Zymomonas mobilis subsp. pomaceae ATCC 29192: one gene and its partners. The main gene of each other region encodes a partner of the protein of the gene in region 2 in a complex. Links are inferred from orthologs where the notes say so. Each region holds a gene or a part of one and is shown on either strand. Other genes may lie near its edges.

What was found.
Region 1: the proteins of accD (region 2) and accB are in contact, whole or in part, in a solved structure (PDB 8UXZ), measured with the Escherichia coli proteins. The link is inferred for Zymomonas mobilis subsp. pomaceae ATCC 29192 from one-to-one orthologs.
Region 3: the proteins of accD (region 2) and accC are in contact, whole or in part, in a solved structure (PDB 8UXZ), measured with the Escherichia coli proteins. The link is inferred for Zymomonas mobilis subsp. pomaceae ATCC 29192 from one-to-one orthologs.

The regions. Positions count from the first base shown.
Region 1 is NC_015709.1:575,885-585,080, forward strand. Bases 6,443-9,196 are described here. They hold accB (acetyl-CoA carboxylase biotin carboxyl carrier protein), read left to right. Parts: upstream 6,443-7,459; coding sequence 7,460-7,933; downstream 7,934-9,196. Other genes in these bases: aroQ (type II 3-dehydroquinate dehydratase), read left to right, coding at 6,926-7,366; accC (acetyl-CoA carboxylase biotin carboxylase subunit), read left to right, coding at 7,938-9,196. Outside these bases: ZYMOP_RS02555 (SH3 domain-containing protein), read right to left, coding at 90-623; ZYMOP_RS02565 (nuclear transport factor 2 family protein), read right to left, coding at 1,313-1,786; ZYMOP_RS02570 (transporter), read right to left, coding at 1,962-2,747; ZYMOP_RS02575 (peptide chain release factor 3), read right to left, coding at 2,999-4,585; ZYMOP_RS09195 (CsbD family protein), read right to left, coding at 4,898-5,215; ZYMOP_RS02585 (antibiotic biosynthesis monooxygenase family protein), read left to right, coding at 5,479-5,775. UniProt on the Escherichia coli protein: This protein is a component of the acetyl coenzyme A carboxylase complex; first, biotin carboxylase catalyzes the carboxylation of the carrier protein and then the transcarboxylase transfers the carboxyl group to form malonyl-CoA.
Region 2 is NC_015709.1:722,929-730,772, reverse strand. The notes cover bases 1-2,999. They hold accD (acetyl-CoA carboxylase, carboxyltransferase subunit beta), read right to left. Parts: upstream 1,928-2,999; coding sequence 1,073-1,927; downstream 1-1,072. Other genes in these bases: trpB (tryptophan synthase subunit beta), read right to left, coding at 2,745-2,999; trpA (tryptophan synthase subunit alpha), read right to left, coding at 1,924-2,748; ZYMOP_RS03270 (bifunctional folylpolyglutamate synthase/dihydrofolate synthase), read right to left, coding at 1-1,045. Outside these bases: more of trpB, read right to left, coding at 3,000-3,971; ZYMOP_RS03250 (phosphoribosylanthranilate isomerase), read right to left, coding at 3,968-4,603; pyrF (orotidine-5'-phosphate decarboxylase), read right to left, coding at 4,721-5,428; ZYMOP_RS03240 (lipopolysaccharide assembly protein LapA domain-containing protein), read right to left, coding at 5,443-5,757; DNA repair protein RadA, read left to right, coding at 5,848-7,215; ZYMOP_RS03230 (CvpA family protein), read left to right, coding at 7,215-7,844.
Region 3 is NC_015709.1:583,169-586,152, reverse strand. The notes cover bases 153-2,984. They hold accC (acetyl-CoA carboxylase biotin carboxylase subunit), read right to left. Parts: upstream 2,332-2,984; coding sequence 973-2,331; downstream 153-972. Other genes in these bases: aroQ (type II 3-dehydroquinate dehydratase), read right to left, coding at 2,903-2,984; accB (acetyl-CoA carboxylase biotin carboxyl carrier protein), read right to left, coding at 2,336-2,809; cysQ (3'(2'),5'-bisphosphate nucleotidase CysQ), read left to right, coding at 153-884. In the rest of the region: more of cysQ, read left to right, coding at 66-152. UniProt on the Escherichia coli protein: This protein is a component of the acetyl coenzyme A carboxylase complex; first, biotin carboxylase catalyzes the carboxylation of the carrier protein and then the transcarboxylase transfers the carboxyl group to form malonyl-CoA.

The DNA of each region.
Region 1 (9,196 bases), 150 kb from region 2 along the record:
GCAAATTCTTGCTTTAAAGGCGATATCAAGGCTGGGTAAGTTTTTTTAACAGGACAAATATTGTTTAATGTTAAACATAACTTTCACTGTCAGTTGAGGCTCTCTTGCGGATTAACACCCCATAAGTTGCGGATATGGATGTATCCGGTTTGTCCGTGAATATTGAATAGACACCAGTTATCTTGGCATTTTGAAATGCGTCCTATGACACCCGCTTCCGCGCGCCAAACAACCTGAGAGTTTGCAGACGGAAGAGCGTATAAATTCTGAACGCCTTGACCATTTAGAATGGCTGTACGTCTATCGGACAGCAGCGCGGCGGCAATCCAACCCGTTGCGCCATCAACATCTTCGACTTTTCGCCAATTCTCATGACGGGCAATCACCTTAACCGGTAAATCAGGCCGTTGATAATGCCAAATAGCCGGATAATTAGCCCCCGGCCCGCTTCTCATAAAGGCTTCACTGGCACTGATAGAAGCCCAATAAGGCAAAGTAGAATGATTGACCGCCGCCCATACCGGTATACTGACATTTAACGCTTCTAAACTAAGGGATAAGACAAAAAATTTTGCGGCTACACAGAAGAAGCTTTTTTTCCCAGACTGAAATAATCGCATCATATAATTGTCTAAGCCTAGTTGTTATTTCTGAGCGCGCTCCTATCGGAGAAGAAAATACTCAAAAATAATAAACAAATAAAAATAAGTCTATGAAGGAAAAGGGCAATAAGCGTCAATATTGCTTTGACATATCCTATGCTTTTTATAAAATTCCTGTAACGGGCAAATTTTCCCTCTCCTATAAGCTATGCGCTTATAAAGAAAACGCACTAACAGGAGAAAGCCCTGATCTGTATATTTATTGCAAAAAATACTTCCCTTAAAAAGCGTATGCTGCTAAGAGCGCACTCCTCACCGAGTAATTGGTGACGATCGCATTTCTATGCGGGAGAGGTGGCCGAGTGGTTTAAGGCAACGGTCTTGAAAACCGTCGTGCGCGGAAGCGTACCGTGGGTTCGAATCCCACCCTCTCCGCCAACATCTCATCTTAATATATACATTTTTTATGCCTGCTTACGTAAAACGGGCTTTGCAATTCTTATCGCAGTCTCGCCAATATAATTGGGGCTGTAAAAATTACTGATTACATGAATCAATGTTCTAATATTATTTCCGTTGTCAGAATATTGTGCATAGATATAACTAATATTCCTATTGCTCTTATATCCCGAATGCCGCTTTTCAAGCCTGCTCTATATTCCTATATTGGGCTATATAATCACCTCATCACCTCAAATATCGAACCCCCTTTATAAACCGAGCGCAGTAAGGGACGGATGGTCATCAGGGCGGCGGCCTATCGGCCAGAAAAACAGTCGATCATTTTCTTTTATCGCGACATCGTTAATACTCGCTAAACGGCGCTGCATAAGCCCTGCCGCATCAAATTCCCAATTCTCATTTCCATAGGAACGAAACCATTGTATTTCGCTATTATGCCATTCATAGGCAAAGCGAACTGCAAGGCGATCGCCGGAAAAGCTCCATAATTCCTTGATAAGCCGGTATTCTAATTCTTTTTCCCATTTTCTTTTCAGGAATAGTTTGATGGCATCACGCCCTTGGATAAATTCGTTTCTGTTGCGCCAATAGCTATCCGATGTATAGCTTAGAACTATCTTTTCAGGATTACGGCTATTCCACGCATCTTCCGCTAACCTGACTTTGGTAGCCGCAGCCTTCTCTGTTAAGAAAGGCGGTAATGGGGGGCGATCGATATTCATATAGGCCCTCTAACAATAAAATTACGTATTTTTAATATTAGTAAAGCTATGGAATTAAAAAGAAAATTTTCTCAAATATTATTAGAAAAAAGGTCGGTTGTACTGTATCCGTTATTTATGGAAAAATGCACAATCGATGGTTATCCGCAATAATTTTATCTTATAAAAAATTTATCTAAAATCTTTTACTAATGCCTAAATATATCTGTTCCGCTGGTGTTGCACTATTAAGACCAACATTAGCACCAATATCAAGTTGCACCGTATCAGTTAACGCATAAACTAAAGCACTATCAGCGGAATATTGCGTGGTTTTACCCGTTGGATCAAAGTTAGTCGCAGACCATAGTTCAGCGATAATATTCAACCTTGGGGTAATCGCATGGGTCAGGTTAAAGACATTTTGCATCGCCGCATGCATACCCTTATTATCGTTGTTAAGGACAATATCGAGTTCAGGGGCCAAGGTTAACAGGAATCCAGCAGGTAACTTGATGTTAGCCGCCGCCACCATGCCCCCTTCCCAATGGCGATTGCCAATATTATGGCCAGCAGCTGGCGCTTTAACATAAGGTATAATCGCAAGGCTTACCCTATCATCTTCATAATATCGGGTTTTCCAACGCATAATTACATCGCCGGAACCGCCATAACTGTGTTTTTCTTTGCTAATGCGATCCTGTGTCCAGACCTGCGTATAGGGAATCCAGTTGACCTGAAAATCCATATAGCTGTTGATACCATATTTCAGGGTCGGATTAGTGGCATAAAGGGTTTGAGTATTAAGGTTACCTACCCTTGATTCACTATAATTAGTAACATCTGATTCTATCTGCCAATGACCTTTGGGAACGGTACAGGCAGCGGAAGATTTTGTGGGACGATCCGTACAGATAGGCCCTAATGGATCGCCGTCTTGCAGAAGATCACCCGTCTCCGCATAGACAGCGCCACTACTCATGCAGAATGCACCCAGCAAGCCCCATGATAAATAAGAAAGTGATTTTTTGAAAGAGAAAGAAATAAATCACCTCTATAAAATATAATGCTGATACCAAAAATCAGTAGCAAATAGCCTTTCGCTAAAAAAGTAACATAATGTATATTTTTTATTCGTTTGATAATTAATCATTCATTTAATAATATAAATTTATTTCTTTATAAAAATTAATACTATATTATATTTTCTTATTAATTTATTTTTAATTATATCTATCGTCTTTCTTTGGTAGCCACAAAACGAATATCAGGATTGCGACCAGAAACGTAATTGAGTTCCCATTCATCTTTAGCCATAAATACGGGCGCTTTGTCTCGATCTTCTGCAATAGCGGATTGATGCGTGGCAATAAAACTAGCTAACAGTTTAGAATCGTCAGAAGCCAACCAACGCGCTGTCTGCCAAGGCGATTGTTCTAATGTGGCAGCAACCCGATATTCTGCCTCTAACCGTGATATCAGAACCTCTAATTGTAGCTGACCAACAACCCCAATAATCCATTGCGCACCGATAACGGGATGGAAAACGCGAATAATGCCTTCCTCTGCCATATCATCCAGCGCTTTTCTTAGCTGCTTTGATTTGGTGGGATCCGACAAAATAACACGTCGTAAAATTTCCGGTGCAAAGTCGGGTAACCCTGTAAAATTGAGATCGCTATTATTTTCGCTTAGGGTGTCCCCTACCCGTAAAGTACCATGATTAGGTATACCGATAATATCACCCGGAAAAGCTTCATCGGCTACTTCGCGATTTTGTGCGAAAAATAAAATCGGACTATGAATAGAAATTGCCTTGCCGGTACCTATCTGATTAAGTTTCATGCCCCGGCGAAAACGACCTGAACATAAACGCATAAAAGCGACCCGATCACGATGGGCAGGATTCATATTAGCCTGAACTTTAAAGATAAAGCCATTGACTGTGGGATCGTCGGGATCAATAGGGTCTGGTTGTGCGGGTTGCACCCGAGGCCCGGGGGCATGGCGCGCAATAGCTGAAATCAACTGTTCGACACCAAAATCTTTTAGAGCCGAGCCAAAATAAACAGGTGTCAAATCACCGGATTGATACGCTTTTTCATCAAAAGGCGCATAACCGATTTCAGCCAATTCCACTTCTTCCCGAAGCCGGTTCAAGGCATTATCGGAAATTAAAGACGCCAGTTTTGGATCATCTAAACCCGTAACAGCTGTCTCATCACCGGTATAAGCGTGGTTGTCTTCTGTTGAAGGTCTTAAAAGCTTTTTATTTTCAATGTCATAAAGCCCTTCAAATAACCCGCCCATACCGACTGGCCAAAGCATGGGGCTTATATCAAGGGCTAATTGATCAGCAATTTCATCAAGAAGCTCGAAAACAGGTCGCCCTTCCCGATCTACTTTATTAATAAAAGTAATAATCGGTACAGAGCGAAGGCGACAAACTTCAAAAAGTTTACGGGTCTGGGCTTCAATACCTCTTGCCGCATCAATAACCATAATAGCCGAATCAACAGCGGTTAGAGTACGATAGGTATCTTCCGAAAAATCTTCATGTCCTGGTGTATCCAACAGGTTAAAAGTCAAACCTTGATATTCAAAGGTCATGACAGAAGACGTTACTGAAATACCGCGTTGCTGCTCAATTTTCATCCAGTCAGAACGGGCGCGACGATTATCACCGCGGGCTTTCACTTCACCCGCTAGATGAATAGCGCCTCCAAAATATAATAGTTTCTCCGTCAGCGTCGTTTTACCGGCATCAGGATGAGAAATAATAGCGAATGTGCGTCGATCTGGGCGTGCGTTAGAAGTCATGAAACCTGAATCAGATTAAAAGCCTGTTAGAAAAGCGCTCCTATAAAATAGCGCTGTGGTCGGGAAGGCTTGATCCCCAACCGCTTCAGAATGACATGAACAAAAATAAGGATTTTAGCAAGCAAAAGGCCCTATCTTTAAGAAAGGAAAAAATTGGCGCGGTAAAAAATTAGCTTAATTTATATATTTTTTATAAAATTCAACAATAAAAATATTGAAAAATTTTAATATTTTTGGGTCATTATAGCAAAAAAAAACGCGTCTATCTTTAGAATAGACGCGCTATAATAAGGAGAGGGAATTTAAAAAAAACTATGATTTAATGTCTCGCATAACTTTTTTACTTTTTGACTTAGCTTCAGATTTATGTTCCTGTGCCGAGTCTTTTAAATCCTCATATTTATCTTTTGCACTTTCTTTAAGATCTTCGAAAGTGTCTTTAACTTTGTCAATACCATCGCTTAAGGCTTCTTTGGCCGCACCCAGCGCTTTGCTAGCAGCCCCTTGAGCCTGATCCATGATACCTTTGCTCTGTAGTTCAGGATCATCGAAAGCTTTTCCGACTTTCTCTTTACCTTTACCAAGGGTTTGTTGTGCAGAGCCTTTTAATTTATCATAAGTCCCAGACATTTCGACCTCCTCAATTAATTACCTGAATTCTAGGTTAATCTACCCAAAAAGTAGATAATCCTTAGAATAAAATACGTGAGACATTTTATAGTATTAATAACGAAGAGATTGATGAGAAGGTTCCTGAAATATTGAATTTATTTTTTTAGCAATGCTTTTTACAATTTGCAGGAAACTTTATGAATTTCTGTTCATATTGATTAAAATTTTAACCTTCATTCTTAACATTAACCTTCATTCTCAACCGATTACGGAGATTATTTATGATTTACGAATTTTTACAAATTTCTATTAAGGAAGATACAGATAGTGAATTTATTGCGGCTGTTGAGAAAGCCAAACCTTTATTTTTAAATTCTCCTGGTTGCGAAGGCTTAGAATTGACGCGCTCGCATGAACATAAAGGTCGTTTTTGTTTAATTATACGCTGGGCTTCGATAGAGGCACATGTGGAAGGTTTTCGGAAATCAGATGCCCTGCCTAAATGGCGCGCTTTGGCCAACCAATATTTTGCAGAACCACCGCGGGGCGAGCATCTTATCCCCGTTTTTGAGGTTTAAATAGTAAAAGGCAGGCTTTCGCCTGCCTTTTACCATCATCGATAACTAATTGCTGAAAGATATAAGGTAAAAAATCAAATTAGACCTGCCAACGGGCTTGATGGATCGGCATACAATCGGCGTCCCATACGGCCCGCCCGATAGGCCAAACGACCTGCTTCTACCGAAGCTTTCATGGCCTGTGCCATCATGACGGGGTCCTTAGCTTCTGCGATAGCGGTATTCATCAACACCCCTTCACAACCCAATTCCATCGCAACAGCGGCATCCGAGGCGGTACCAACGCCTGCATCAACCAACACAGGCACATTAGCCCCTTCGACAATAAGACGAATCATAACCTGATTTTGTAAGCCCAATCCTGACCCAATGGGGGCCCCTAGCGGCATGATAGCTACAGCCCCGGCATCTTCTAATCTTTTAGCCATGATGGGATCGTCACTACAATAAACCATTGGCTGAAAGCCTTCTTTGACAAGCTGTTCAGTGGCTTTAAGTGTTTCGATCATATCAGGATAAAGCGTCCGAGCTTCACCTAAAACCTCTAATTTGACTAATGTCCAGCCACCCGCTTCTCTTGCTAGCCGTAAAGTTCTCAAAGCTTCATCGGCTGTAAAACAACCCGCTGTATTGGGTAAAAAACAGTATTTCTTCGGATCAATATAATCTGTCAACATAGGTGCAGAAGTATCGGTTAAATTAACACGACGCACAGCAACCGTTACAATTTCAGCACCCGAGGCGACTAAAGCAGCAGCATTTTGGGCATAGTCTTTATACTTACCCGTACCAACAATAAGCCGTGAATTGAAGGTTCGACCTGCAACTGACCAACTATCTTTGTGAGACATTATTTATTACCTCCACCAACAAAATGAACGATTTCCAGTTGATCGCCCGCTTCAATTGTCACATTGCCAAGTTCAGAACGTGGCACAATTTCAAGATTGCGCTCAACGGCTACTTTAGCAGGGTTTAAACCAATTTCTTTCGCAAGACCGGCAATTGTTGTTCCGGCTCTAACCTGATGGGGTTCACCATTAAGCTTGATATTGATGACACTATCACTCATGAAAAGCTGCCTTTGCCTGAGAAATGTTTTCTGTCCTATAAAGAGCCTTTACCCTTACTCGCAACCGGAAGTAACATTATGGCAGAAAAGCCGACAATATTTATTCTTAATGGGCCTAATCTGAACCTTTTGGGTTTAAGAGAGCCTGACATTTACGGTCATGAAACGCTTGATGACATTGCGGATAGCCTTGAAGATCGCGCTTTAGAACTGAATGTTGCGGTTGATATCCGACAATCTAACCATGAAGGCCATTTAATTGATTGGCTACAGGAAGCACAAGCTGTAAAGGCAAAAGCCGTTATCTTGAATGCAGCAGCGTATACCCATACATCTGTTGCGATTTATGATGCAATCAGAGCAATCTCGGTACCGGTGATTGAAGTTCACTTGTCGAATCCCCATGCTCGTGAGTTTTTCCGTCATAAAAGTTATGTCGGTGAAGCGGCCTTGGGGACAATTTCGGGTTTTGGCGCAAAAAGCTACCTTCTTGCGCTGGACGCCGCCGCCAAGCTCTGACATGGCAGAGTCAGTATAACTGTCCGGTTATCGTAGGCTATGTCGAATAGTTTAAAAATACCGGACAGATGGAATAATTTGATGAGCGTAAGAATGACAGAAAAACACAAAGAAGCCATGCAGGTCGATCCCGAACTGGTTAATCAACTCGCAAAATTACTCGACGAGACCAACCTAACCGAAATCGAAGTACAAGATGGTGACCGCCGTATTCGTGTCGTTCGTAACGCTACGGTCTATGCCGCCCCCACAACTATGGCCGTACCAACTGCGGCTATGCCCGCTCCCGCTGCCCCGCCCGCAGCTCCAGCCGGAGTGCCCCTTGCCGATCATCCGGGTACCGTGCATTCACCCATGGTAGGCACTGTCTATCTTGCACCTGAACCCGAAGCCTCTAATTTTATTCACGTGGGCGACAAGGTTGAAAAGGGAGCAACTTTGCTGATTGTTGAAGCCATGAAAGTTATGAATCCGATTGTTGCCCCCAAAAGTGGGGTCGTAACTTCAATTATGGTAGAAAATGCTCAGCCGGTCGAATTTGATCAGCCGCTGGTAGTAATAGAGTAACTCTGTGGCCATCAAAAAAATCCTTATCGCCAATCGTGGCGAAATCGCTCTTCGTATTCATCGCGCTTGCCATGAAATGGGCATCAGCACCGTTGCTGTCCATTCAACAGCCGATGACGAAGCCATGCATGTTCGTCTGGCAGATGAGACGGTCTGTATCGGGCCAGCACCTGCTGGTGAAAGCTATCTTAATATCCCCAATATTATTGCTGCCGCTGAAATTTCTGGCGCAGATGCGATTCATCCGGGATATGGCTTTTTATCTGAAAATGCGCGCTTTGCTGAAATTGTTGAAAGTCATGAATTAATCTGGATTGGGCCCAAGCCCGAGCATATTCGAATCATGGGCGATAAAGTCGAAGCAAAGCGGACAGCGGGTAGATTGGGTTTGCCCTTGGTGCCCGGATCAGATGGTCCTATTCATAATTTTGCTGAGGCAAAGGCAACCGCTGATGAAATCGGTTACCCGGTTCTCATTAAAGCGGCATCCGGCGGCGGTGGTCGGGGTATGAAGGTCGTCCCTTCGGAAGATCAACTTGAAGTGCTAATGGCACAAGCCAAATCAGAATCCAAAGCGGCTTTTGGCGATGATACCATTTATATGGAAAAGTATCTCAGTGCGCCCCGCCATATTGAATTCCAGATTTTCGGGGATGGAGAAGGTAAAGCCATTCACTTAGGGGAGCGTGATTGCTCCTTACAGCGTCGCCATCAAAAAGTTTTGGAGGAAGCGCCTTCCCCTGTTATTTCCGCAGAACAGCGGGCTGAAATGGGCGCAATTGTCTCCAAGGCGATGTCTGATATGGCTTATCGCGGGGCGGGTACCATTGAATTTCTTTACGAAAATGGCCAGTTCTACTTTATTGAAATGAATACCCGTTTACAAGTTGAACACCCCGTAACAGAAGCCGTTACCGGTCTCGATTTAGTGCGTGAACAAATCCGTATCGCAGAGGGTAAGGGTTTATCACGCACCCAAGATCAGATTGTATTATCAGGACATGCGATTGAATGTCGGATCAATGCTGAAGACCCTGATAATTTTACCCCGTCACCGGGTACCGTCAAAAATTATCATGTTCCTGGTGGATTTGAAGTTCGGATTGATAGCGGCCTTTACAATGGTTATACCATTCCACCCTATTATGACAGTATGATTGCTAAGCTGATCGTTCACGGGGAAACCCGTAGCGAAGCTATCAGTCGTCTTTCACGCTCTTTAGAAGAATTCATTATTGATGGTATCAAAACGACGATACCTCT
Region 2 (7,844 bases):
CCATAATGAGATGAAAAGGTTTTTTCTCTTTTTCAACATGATCTTGAAAAAAGGCCGCTGTAGAAGGGGCTGCCGCTGGATTATGGCAACCGTCTATCCATAATTCCGCCCCGACAGGCAATGTTCTTACTAAATGGCCGTGAGATAAATGTTGAAGACGTGCTGGCCATGATGCCCAACCCATCGCCGCTTTATAGGCTGATTCCGGTAATATGATTGCTTTTTGATGGCGTAACATAGCCACGGCTAGCGCCGCATTATCATTTTGATGGCTACCATTGAGACGAGGTAAAGGAAGATGAATCATTCCGGCTTCGTCCCGATAATGGAGCTCATTTTGATAAACAGCCCATTCCCAAGCGCCCCCACGCGGCAACCAAATTGCTTTTTTCCCCTCAGCGATATGTTTAACGCGATTGGCAATGTTGGGGGCATAATTCTGCGTCAGAAGCGGCACTTTTTCTTTGGCGATACCGGCTTTTTCTTCGGCAATATCTTCCGGGCTATTCCCTAAAAAAAACTGATGATCCACACCTAGCTGCGCAATGCTGCAAGCAACGGGATTTAAGATGACGTTAGTCGCGTCTAATTTTCCGCCTAGACCTACTTCTATAATGCAGGCATCTGCTGATTTGCGTGAAAAAGCCAAAAAAGCGGCTGCCGTCGTTACCTCGAAGAAACTGGCGCCGACATCTTCTCCAACGTCCAATACTTCTTTTAAAACGGCGGCTAACGTTTCATCGTCAATCAGTTTGTCTGCTATTCGAATACGTTCGTTAAAGCGAACGAGGTGAGGGCTGGTATAAACATGAACGGATAGACCTGCGGCTTGCATAGCAGCTCTTAAGAAAGCGCAGGTTGATCCTTTACCATTTGTTCCCGCCACATGAAAAATGGGCGGTAGATGGCGTTCAGGATGATCAAGTCGCTTAAGCAATTCGCTAATGCGACTTAATCCTAAAACATCGCTACCAGGTGATAACTGTGCTAATCTGTCCAATTGAGATTGGACGGCAGGGTGATCGGAACGAGCGTGATCAGCCATATCTGTATCCCGAAAGAAAATGCTATGTCAGGCCGGTTCACTGACAGGAAGCAGATAATCCATAAGCGAAATCAAACGATTACGCAGTTCTGACCGGGGTACGACCATATCGATCATACCATGCTCTAGTAAATATTCAGCGCGCTGAAAACCATCTGGAAGCTTTTCCCGAATAGTTGATTCAATCACCCTTTGACCGGCAAAACCGATCAAAGCCCCCGGTTCTGCAATCTGAATATCTCCCAACATAGCATAAGATGCGGTAACACCGCCCGTGGTAGGATCGGTCAAAACGACAATATAAGGGAGACCCGCTTCCTTTAATTCAGCAATAGCCGCTGTCGTTCTTGGCATCTGCATTAAGGATAAAATCCCTTCCTGCATACGCGCTCCACCCGCTGCCGTAAAAATAATATAGGGTGATTGATGTCGGATCGCCGCTCTTATACCGGCAACAAAAGCACTTCCAACGGCCAGTCCCATAGATCCCCCCATAAAGGAAAAATCTTGCACCCCGATGATGGTTTGTCGTCCTCCAAATAACCCTTGGGCATTAAGAAGGGCATCATTTTCGCCTGATTTTGTACGGGCAGCTTTCAAACGATCCGCATAACGCTTGGTATCCCGAAATTTTAACGGGTCTTCTGCAACAACGGGCGGTGGCAAGACGCTGTAATCACCCTCGTCAAAAAGAAAATCAAAACGTGCACGGCTACCGATACGGCCATGATAGCCACATTTCGGGCAGACTGATAAATTCTCTTCATACTCTTTGTTGAAGATCATCGTCTTACAGCCCGGACAACGATGCCAAAGGTTATCCGGGGTTTCCCGTTTTACAATAAAGGTTATTTTGTTTCGGACTTTTTCAAGCCATGTCATGCTACTTTCTCCTTGCGCGCATGACAGACAGCCGTACTAAGCATTTGTGCTAGCTGGGCTAAGGCAGGGGCTGGGTCTTGGTTTTGACGAACAGCGTCTTCAATCTTGTTGACAAAAGCAGACCCAACGACAACCGCATCGGCTTTTTGAGCAACCGCTGCCGCTTGTTCAGCCGTTCTGATACCAAAACCAACTGCCACGGGTAAATCTGTTACTGCCTTGATGCGGTCCATAGCAGAAGTTATGCTCGCTTCTGTTGCTTGCTGTAAGCCTGTGACACCAGCGACGGAAACATAGTATAAAAAGCCCGTAGCACCATGGAGAATAGTTTTTAGCCTTTTTTCATCGCTGGTGGGGGTTGCCAGCCGGATCATATCTAATCCATATTTCCGAATATCGATCCCTAATGTTGCATCTTCTTCGGGGGGGATGTCGACGCAAATAACCCCGTCTATGCCTGATTTTTTAGCCCGACTTGAGAAGTCATCACTTCCCTTAAAAGTCATTGTATTGGCATAGCCCATTAAAATCAGAGGCGTATTAGGATGCCGCTTTCTAAAATCGGCCGCAATAGCAAAAATATCATCATGACTGGTTTTGGCCGCTAAAGCCCGCAGATTAGCCTTTTGGATAGCGGGGCCATCGGCCATCGGATCGGAAAAAGGCATCCCTAATTCGATAATGTCGACCCCATTTTCCACCAATTTATCCAGCAAATCAGGGGTTTTATCAGGGGTAGGGTCGCCCGCTGTAATAAAAGCAATCAAAGCAGCACGATTGTCTTTTTTGGCTTTTGCAAAAACGTCTGTAATCCGGCTCATAATGTAACCCCTAAATGGCGGGCCACTGTGAAAATATCTTTATCACCTCGTCCCGAAAGATTAACAATAATAATCTTGTCTTTATCCATCGTCGGCGCAATTTTTGCCGCCGCTGCCAAAGCGTGAGAAGATTCCAATGCTGGAATAATCCCTTCTAATCGGCAAAGAGTTTGAAACGCTTCAATTGCTTCATCATCGGTAATAGTTTCGTATTTTACACGCTTTATATCTTTCAACCAGCTGTGTTCAGGGCCTATTCCGGGGTAATCGAGCCCTGCTGAAATGGAGTGTGCATCTTTGATCTGCCCGTTTTCATCATATAACAAATAAGTGCGATTCCCATGGACAATTCCCGGCGCTCCACCGTTTAAACTGGCAGCGTGACGGCCTGTTTCAAGACCTTCACCGGCGGCTTCTACCCCAACCATGGCAACATTCGTATCGTCAAGGAAAGGGTGAAAAAGACCGATTGCATTGGAACCGCCGCCCACAGCGGCAATCAATAAATCGGGTAAGCGCTTTTCTGCTTTTTGGATTTGTTCCCGCGCTTCACGGCCAATCACCGACTGAAAGTCGCGCACTAATTCTGGATAGGGATGGGGGCCCGCTGCTGTCCCCAAAATATAGAAAGTATCGTCAATATGGGCGACCCAATCTCTCAACGCTTCATTCATGGCGTCTTTTAACGTACGTGCACCCGCTTTGACTGGCCGAACCTCTGCCCCTAGCAATTTCATTCGGAAAACATTCGGTTGCTGCCGTTCTGTATCCAGTTCTCCCATAAAGACAGTGCAAGAAAGACCAAAGCGAGCGGCAACCGTTGCTGTTGCCACGCCATGTTGACCGGCACCCGTTTCAGCAATGACGCGGGTTTTACCCATTCTTTTGGCAAGAAGAATCTGACCGATGCAATTATTAATTTTATGGGCGCCGGTGTGATTTAAGTCTTCGCGTTTCAGATAAACCTTAGCCCCACCCCATGCTTCTGTCAGACGTGCTGCAAAATAAAGGGGGCTGGGACGCCCAACGTAATGTTCTAAAAGATCATCCCGTTCAGCAATAAAGGCGGGGTCCTTGATGGCACGCCGATATTCCTGATCTAATTCTAAAATCAGAGGCATCAGGGTTTCGGGGACATAGCGTCCTCCGAATTGGCCAAAATGGCCGTTTGTATCGGGTTGCGCCCGCAAAGAGTTTGGAAGAACAGAAGTTGTGTGTTTCATAATAGACGAACCGCTTGAAGGAATTGGGCAATCTTGTCCATATCCTTGATACCGGGTGCCGTTTCGACACCCGAAGAAACATCGACCAGTTCAGCACCGGTGATAGCGACAGCCTGAGCAATATTATCGGCATCAAGACCGCCTGATAAAGCCCATGCCATGGGATGGTTATAGTCTTTGAGTAAACGCCAGTCGAAGCGCTTGCCCATTCCACCGGGTAATGCGCCATCGGTACGCGCATCGTAAAGTACGCGATCGACCAGACCACGATAATGCAGTGTCTGGTCGAGATCCTGACTGCGGGTGATAGGAAGCGCTTTCCATATTTTTACCTTAGGAAATGTTCGGCGGATAAAAGCGACCCGTTCGGGTGTTTCATGACCATGAAGCTGAAAGCCTGTTAAACCAGCATGGACTACTCTTTCGAGTAAATTATCATCAGGATCTACTAAAACGCCTATTTTATCAATATGATCGGGAATCCGATTGATAAGCATAGAAGCCATTTCCGGTTGCACAGCACGCGGACTTTTTTCAAAAAAAACAAAACCGATGTGGCTTGCGCCGTTTTTGACCGCAGCCAGCAGAGTTTCCGGTGTGGATATGCCACATATCTTGGTGCGAACCGACATAAAACAGCTTCCTACGTTCCGACTTGATTATCGGCTAACGTTATTCAAATAACCAGAGAGATAAGAGGTCTCTAAACGATCTTATCCATCCGGTCACAATTTTTTTAAGGATGCTCTTTATTTATGGCGTAATTGTTTCGCAATGGCTGATGCGACTTCAAGGGGTGCCTCTGCTTGTGTAATCGGGCGACCAATAACAAGAACAGAAGCTCCGCGTGCTAAGGCCTCAGAAGGGGTGCAAACTCGTTTTTGATCCCCTACGACCGTATCGATAGGTCGCACTCCGGGAACAACAAAAAAGCCATCACGCCATTCTTTATAGACTTCTTCTACTTCGGCACCGGAACAAACAATACCATCAAGGCCTGCTCTGCGGGCTAAATTAGCCAGTTTAGCGACTTGAGAAGAAGGCGTTCCTGTCATACCGATAGCACCCAGATCGCTTTGATCAAGGCTAGTAAGAATAGTAACACCGACTATTTTTGTGCCTTTATCGGCGGCCTGTTTTGCCGCCCGCATCATGGCTTCGCCCCCTGCCGCATGTACGGTCATAATTGCCGGTGCACAGCTTGAGGCTTGGAAAAATGCTTTTACGGCTGAGGCTACTGTATTCGGAATATCATGGAATTTTAAATCAAGAAAAATGGGCAGCCCTTTATCGGCGATAGCCTCTACCCCATAGCGACCATGGGCCATGAAAAATTCAAGCCCCAGCTTGATACCCCCTACATAAGGCTGAAGCGTGGAAGCTAATTTTTCAGCCTGTTTGAGATTAGGGGTATCAAGCGCAACGTAAACGGGATTCAGTAAATCAGCATGGGACACAGTAAATTATAACTCTATTGGCCGGGACGCGGGGTGCCATCTTCACCTAACGGCGGCGTCACTAACGGCGGGTTTTCTGGCTGCATATCTTCAATCTGACGATTAAGCTTGTCAATCCTTCGCCGCCAATTCCAGCGAGATGCACTATGATAAAGTAGGGCGGGCATCAGGCCAATTAAAAAGACAATGAGTAATAAAAGAACGACATTAATATCAGCTTCCCATCCCGGCCACATCTGAAGTTTAACGGAAACATTATAATTGCTAGCACAAAAAGTAAGGAAAATGGCGAACAAAACCGCCGCGAACATTGTACGTAAGAATTGCATACCGAACATCCTCTCTTATTGTTTTTCATCAAGCAAGGTCAAAATAGCACGATTACTTGTCATGTTCGCTTTATGTTCGTATGAAAAACCATGGCTCGACAACAGAAACGATATATCTGTCAATCTTGTGGCGCAGTTGCCACGAAATGGCAGGGGCAATGCGTCGATTGTGGTGCATGGAACAGCTTGGTTGAAGAAAAAATTGCGCCAAAAACGCCTTTTTCAACCCGCCACAACCTCCGAAGTGGTGGTAACCTTGTCATGCTTGGCAATCTTGATACAGATCAGCCCCTTCCTGACCGAATGGTAACAGAAATTGCCGAATTTGACAGGGTCTTAGGAGGAGGCTTTGTTGCAGGATCTGCTACCTTGATTGGTGGTGATCCGGGGATTGGTAAATCAACCCTGTTATTACAAGCTGCTGTTCGTTTGGCTCTAGCCAATAAAAAGGTGGTTTATATATCCGGTGAAGAGGCAGTCGATCAAATACGACTGCGTGCAAAGCGTTTAGGTTTTGGACAAGCCCCTGTTCAATTAGCCGCCGCGTCTTCAGTGCGTGATATTCTGGCGACCTTAGAACAACTACCTGCCATTGATTTCCTGATAATCGATTCTATTCAGACCATGTATTCGGATATGATCGAAGGGGCTCCGGGAACCGTCAGTCAAGTTCGGGCGTCCTCTCAAGAATTGATTCGTTTTGCAAAAGAAGCGGGCGTAGCTTTAATTCTGGTTGGTCATGTCACGAAAGATGGTGCCATTGCAGGCCCCCGTGTCTTGGAACATATGGTGGATACGGTTTTAAGTTTTGAAGGTGAACGTAGTCACCAATACCGAATTTTGCGGACGACTAAAAACCGTTTTGGTGGCACTGAAGAAATTGGCGTTTTTTCAATGGCCGAGGAAGGCCTTTCTGAAGTCACCAACCCCAGCAGTTTGTTTTTAACCTCAAGAGATGAAAATATGAGCGGGGCGATCGTCTTTCCAGCTATGGAAGGGATTCGTCCAGTTCTGGTTGAGATGCAGGCATTGACGGTGCGGCTTTCCAGTGGAGCCACCCCAAGACGTGCCGTCGTCGGATGGGATTCGGGACGTCTGGCGATGATTTTGGCCGTTTTAGAAGCCCGTTGTGGCCTTAATTTTTCGTCCGCTGAAGTTTATTTGAATGTCGCTGGCGGCTATCGGGTGACTGACCCTGCGGCTGATCTTGCGGTGGCCGTGGCATTGATTTCTGCCTTGGCGGAACGCCCTGTTTCTTCTGATACCGTAGCTTTTGGTGAAATAGCTCTATCCGGGGAAATTCGTCCTGTTGCGCACAGCCGGCTTCGATTGCGAGAGGCGGCCAAATTAGGTTTTTCTAAGGCTATGGCGCCTAAAATTGGTGAAACAGTTGACAATATCGCTGTTTCTTCTTTTTCTACGCTTGGTGCGTGTGTCGATCATTTACTAGGACGTTAATGGCCAATTTTCATCCAGTTGATTTAATGGTTATGGCTTTATTAGTTATAACTGCTTTTATGGGATTTTGGCGTGGTTTTATCGGCGCTGCTTTATCCCTTTTTTCATGGATAGCGGCTATTATCGCTGTCAGAATGGGGCATATCGCCGTTGCAAGCCAACTTCACCGCTGGCTTGGTGTCGGTATTTTCGGTTCTAGTCTGATAGCCTTTGTTTTACTGTTTGTCGTTGTTTATTTTCTAGGACAATGGTTATCTGATAATATCGGGGCTAAAGTTCGACGTTCTTTTCTCGCCTTTCCTGATCGAGTTTTGGGGGGTGGGTTTGGATTGATAAAAGGCGCTATTATTGCCGAATGTCTTTTTCTAATGGTTATACTGGCAAACTCTACCTTTTCTAAAAATTATAAACATCGCCCGCCTTTATGGTTAGCGTCAGCTGTTAGCTATCCATGGTTAAAAAGCGGCAGTTCCGCTATTTTGGATTATACCGGTTTTCCTGATCCGCTTTGGCTGGGCAGTCAGATTAGACAATCAGGGCAGGAAGAAAAGAATGATGGTTGGCCTTCGGATAAAGTGATTGCCTCTCAAAAGCGATTAATGAGAACACATCTTGAAGACTTATTTTTC
Region 3 (2,984 bases), 140 kb from region 2 along the record:
AGAGAAACTTTAGATAGGAAAGAAGGATTTTCTTCCGAAAAGCCTTCAGCCTCAAGGAGATATTTATGCTTATACCATCACTTTCACCTCAGGCCGCTTTATTGGAAGGATTAGTTCAAATCGCCTTACAGGCCGGTGAAAAAGCTCTAGAAATTTATCATGGTGACTTCACTGTCATGACTAAGGAAGACGACAGTCCCGTCACCCGTGCAGATCGGGAAGCCGAAGCTATCATTTTAGAAGGATTGAAGAAGCTGCAGCCGGGTGTCGCTGTCATCGCGGAAGAACAATATGCTGCAACAAAAAAAGGGTACAACACAGACAGCTTCTTTTTAGTTGATCCCATCGATGGAACCAAAGAGTTTATTAATAAACGGGATGAATTCACGGTTAATATTGCCCTCATCAAAAAGGGTATGCCGATTTTGGGGGTTATTTATGCGCCTGCTACCGGCCAGATATATGGAGGCGATGTCTTGGCAAAATCTGCATGGACCGCAAAAGTTGAACCTAATCAAGAATTTTTAAATCACACGGCTATTACGACCCGTCAACCTAGTGAGAAGCTAGATGTTATGACCTCTTTTTCTCATAATAATCCGGCGACAGAGGCTTATTTGGATAGCTTACCGGTTGGAGAAAGAATAAAGGCGGGATCTTCATTGAAATTTTGCTGGTTGGCAGAAGGAAAAGCCGACATCTATCCCCGTTTATCGCCAACCCATGAATGGGATACGGCTGCCGGACATGCCATTCTTTTGGCCGCTGGTGGCAATGTTGTAACTGTTGACGGTGAAGCTTTACTCTATGGAAAGCCCGGTTATCTAAATCCCGGGTTTATTGCTTATGGGGCAGAACAGCCTTTATTACCCCCTCAGTCTTAATTTTTCTTAGGCCAAATATTACAAAAAAAGAGCCGTACTTCTACGGCTCTTTTTCATATAATTAATTTTAGAATGCTAAGGATAAATATTAGAATTTTTTCAGACTTTTTTCTTCTAGCCATTGTTCAAGCGATTTAATGGTATAGTCACCATCAACAAAGGCTTGCTTCTCTAAAAGCGAACGCTGAAGAGGTATCGTCGTTTTGATACCATCAATAATGAATTCTTCTAAAGAGCGTGAAAGACGACTGATAGCTTCGCTACGGGTTTCCCCGTGAACGATCAGCTTAGCAATCATACTGTCATAATAGGGTGGAATGGTATAACCATTGTAAAGGCCGCTATCAATCCGAACTTCAAATCCACCAGGAACATGATAATTTTTGACGGTACCCGGTGACGGGGTAAAATTATCAGGGTCTTCAGCATTGATCCGACATTCAATCGCATGTCCTGATAATACAATCTGATCTTGGGTGCGTGATAAACCCTTACCCTCTGCGATACGGATTTGTTCACGCACTAAATCGAGACCGGTAACGGCTTCTGTTACGGGGTGTTCAACTTGTAAACGGGTATTCATTTCAATAAAGTAGAACTGGCCATTTTCGTAAAGAAATTCAATGGTACCCGCCCCGCGATAAGCCATATCAGACATCGCCTTGGAGACAATTGCGCCCATTTCAGCCCGCTGTTCTGCGGAAATAACAGGGGAAGGCGCTTCCTCCAAAACTTTTTGATGGCGACGCTGTAAGGAGCAATCACGCTCCCCTAAGTGAATGGCTTTACCTTCTCCATCCCCGAAAATCTGGAATTCAATATGGCGGGGCGCACTGAGATACTTTTCCATATAAATGGTATCATCGCCAAAAGCCGCTTTGGATTCTGATTTGGCTTGTGCCATTAGCACTTCAAGTTGATCTTCCGAAGGGACGACCTTCATACCCCGACCACCGCCGCCGGATGCCGCTTTAATGAGAACCGGGTAACCGATTTCATCAGCGGTTGCCTTTGCCTCAGCAAAATTATGAATAGGACCATCTGATCCGGGCACCAAGGGCAAACCCAATCTACCCGCTGTCCGCTTTGCTTCGACTTTATCGCCCATGATTCGAATATGCTCGGGCTTGGGCCCAATCCAGATTAATTCATGACTTTCAACAATTTCAGCAAAGCGCGCATTTTCAGATAAAAAGCCATATCCCGGATGAATCGCATCTGCGCCAGAAATTTCAGCGGCAGCAATAATATTGGGGATATTAAGATAGCTTTCACCAGCAGGTGCTGGCCCGATACAGACCGTCTCATCTGCCAGACGAACATGCATGGCTTCGTCATCGGCTGTTGAATGGACAGCAACGGTGCTGATGCCCATTTCATGGCAAGCGCGATGAATACGAAGAGCGATTTCGCCACGATTGGCGATAAGGATTTTTTTGATGGCCACAGAGTTACTCTATTACTACCAGCGGCTGATCAAATTCGACCGGCTGAGCATTTTCTACCATAATTGAAGTTACGACCCCACTTTTGGGGGCAACAATCGGATTCATAACTTTCATGGCTTCAACAATCAGCAAAGTTGCTCCCTTTTCAACCTTGTCGCCCACGTGAATAAAATTAGAGGCTTCGGGTTCAGGTGCAAGATAGACAGTGCCTACCATGGGTGAATGCACGGTACCCGGATGATCGGCAAGGGGCACTCCGGCTGGAGCTGCGGGCGGGGCAGCGGGAGCGGGCATAGCCGCAGTTGGTACGGCCATAGTTGTGGGGGCGGCATAGACCGTAGCGTTACGAACGACACGAATACGGCGGTCACCATCTTGTACTTCGATTTCGGTTAGGTTGGTCTCGTCGAGTAATTTTGCGAGTTGATTAACCAGTTCGGGATCGACCTGCATGGCTTCTTTGTGTTTTTCTGTCATTCTTACGCTCATCAAATTATTCCATCTGTCCGGTATTTTTAAACTATTCGACATAGCCTACGATAACCGGACAGTTATACTGACTCTGCCATGTCAGAGCTTGGCGGCGGCGTCCAGCGCAAGAAGGTAGCTTTTTGCGCCAAAACCCGAAATTGTCCCCAAGGCCGCTTCACCG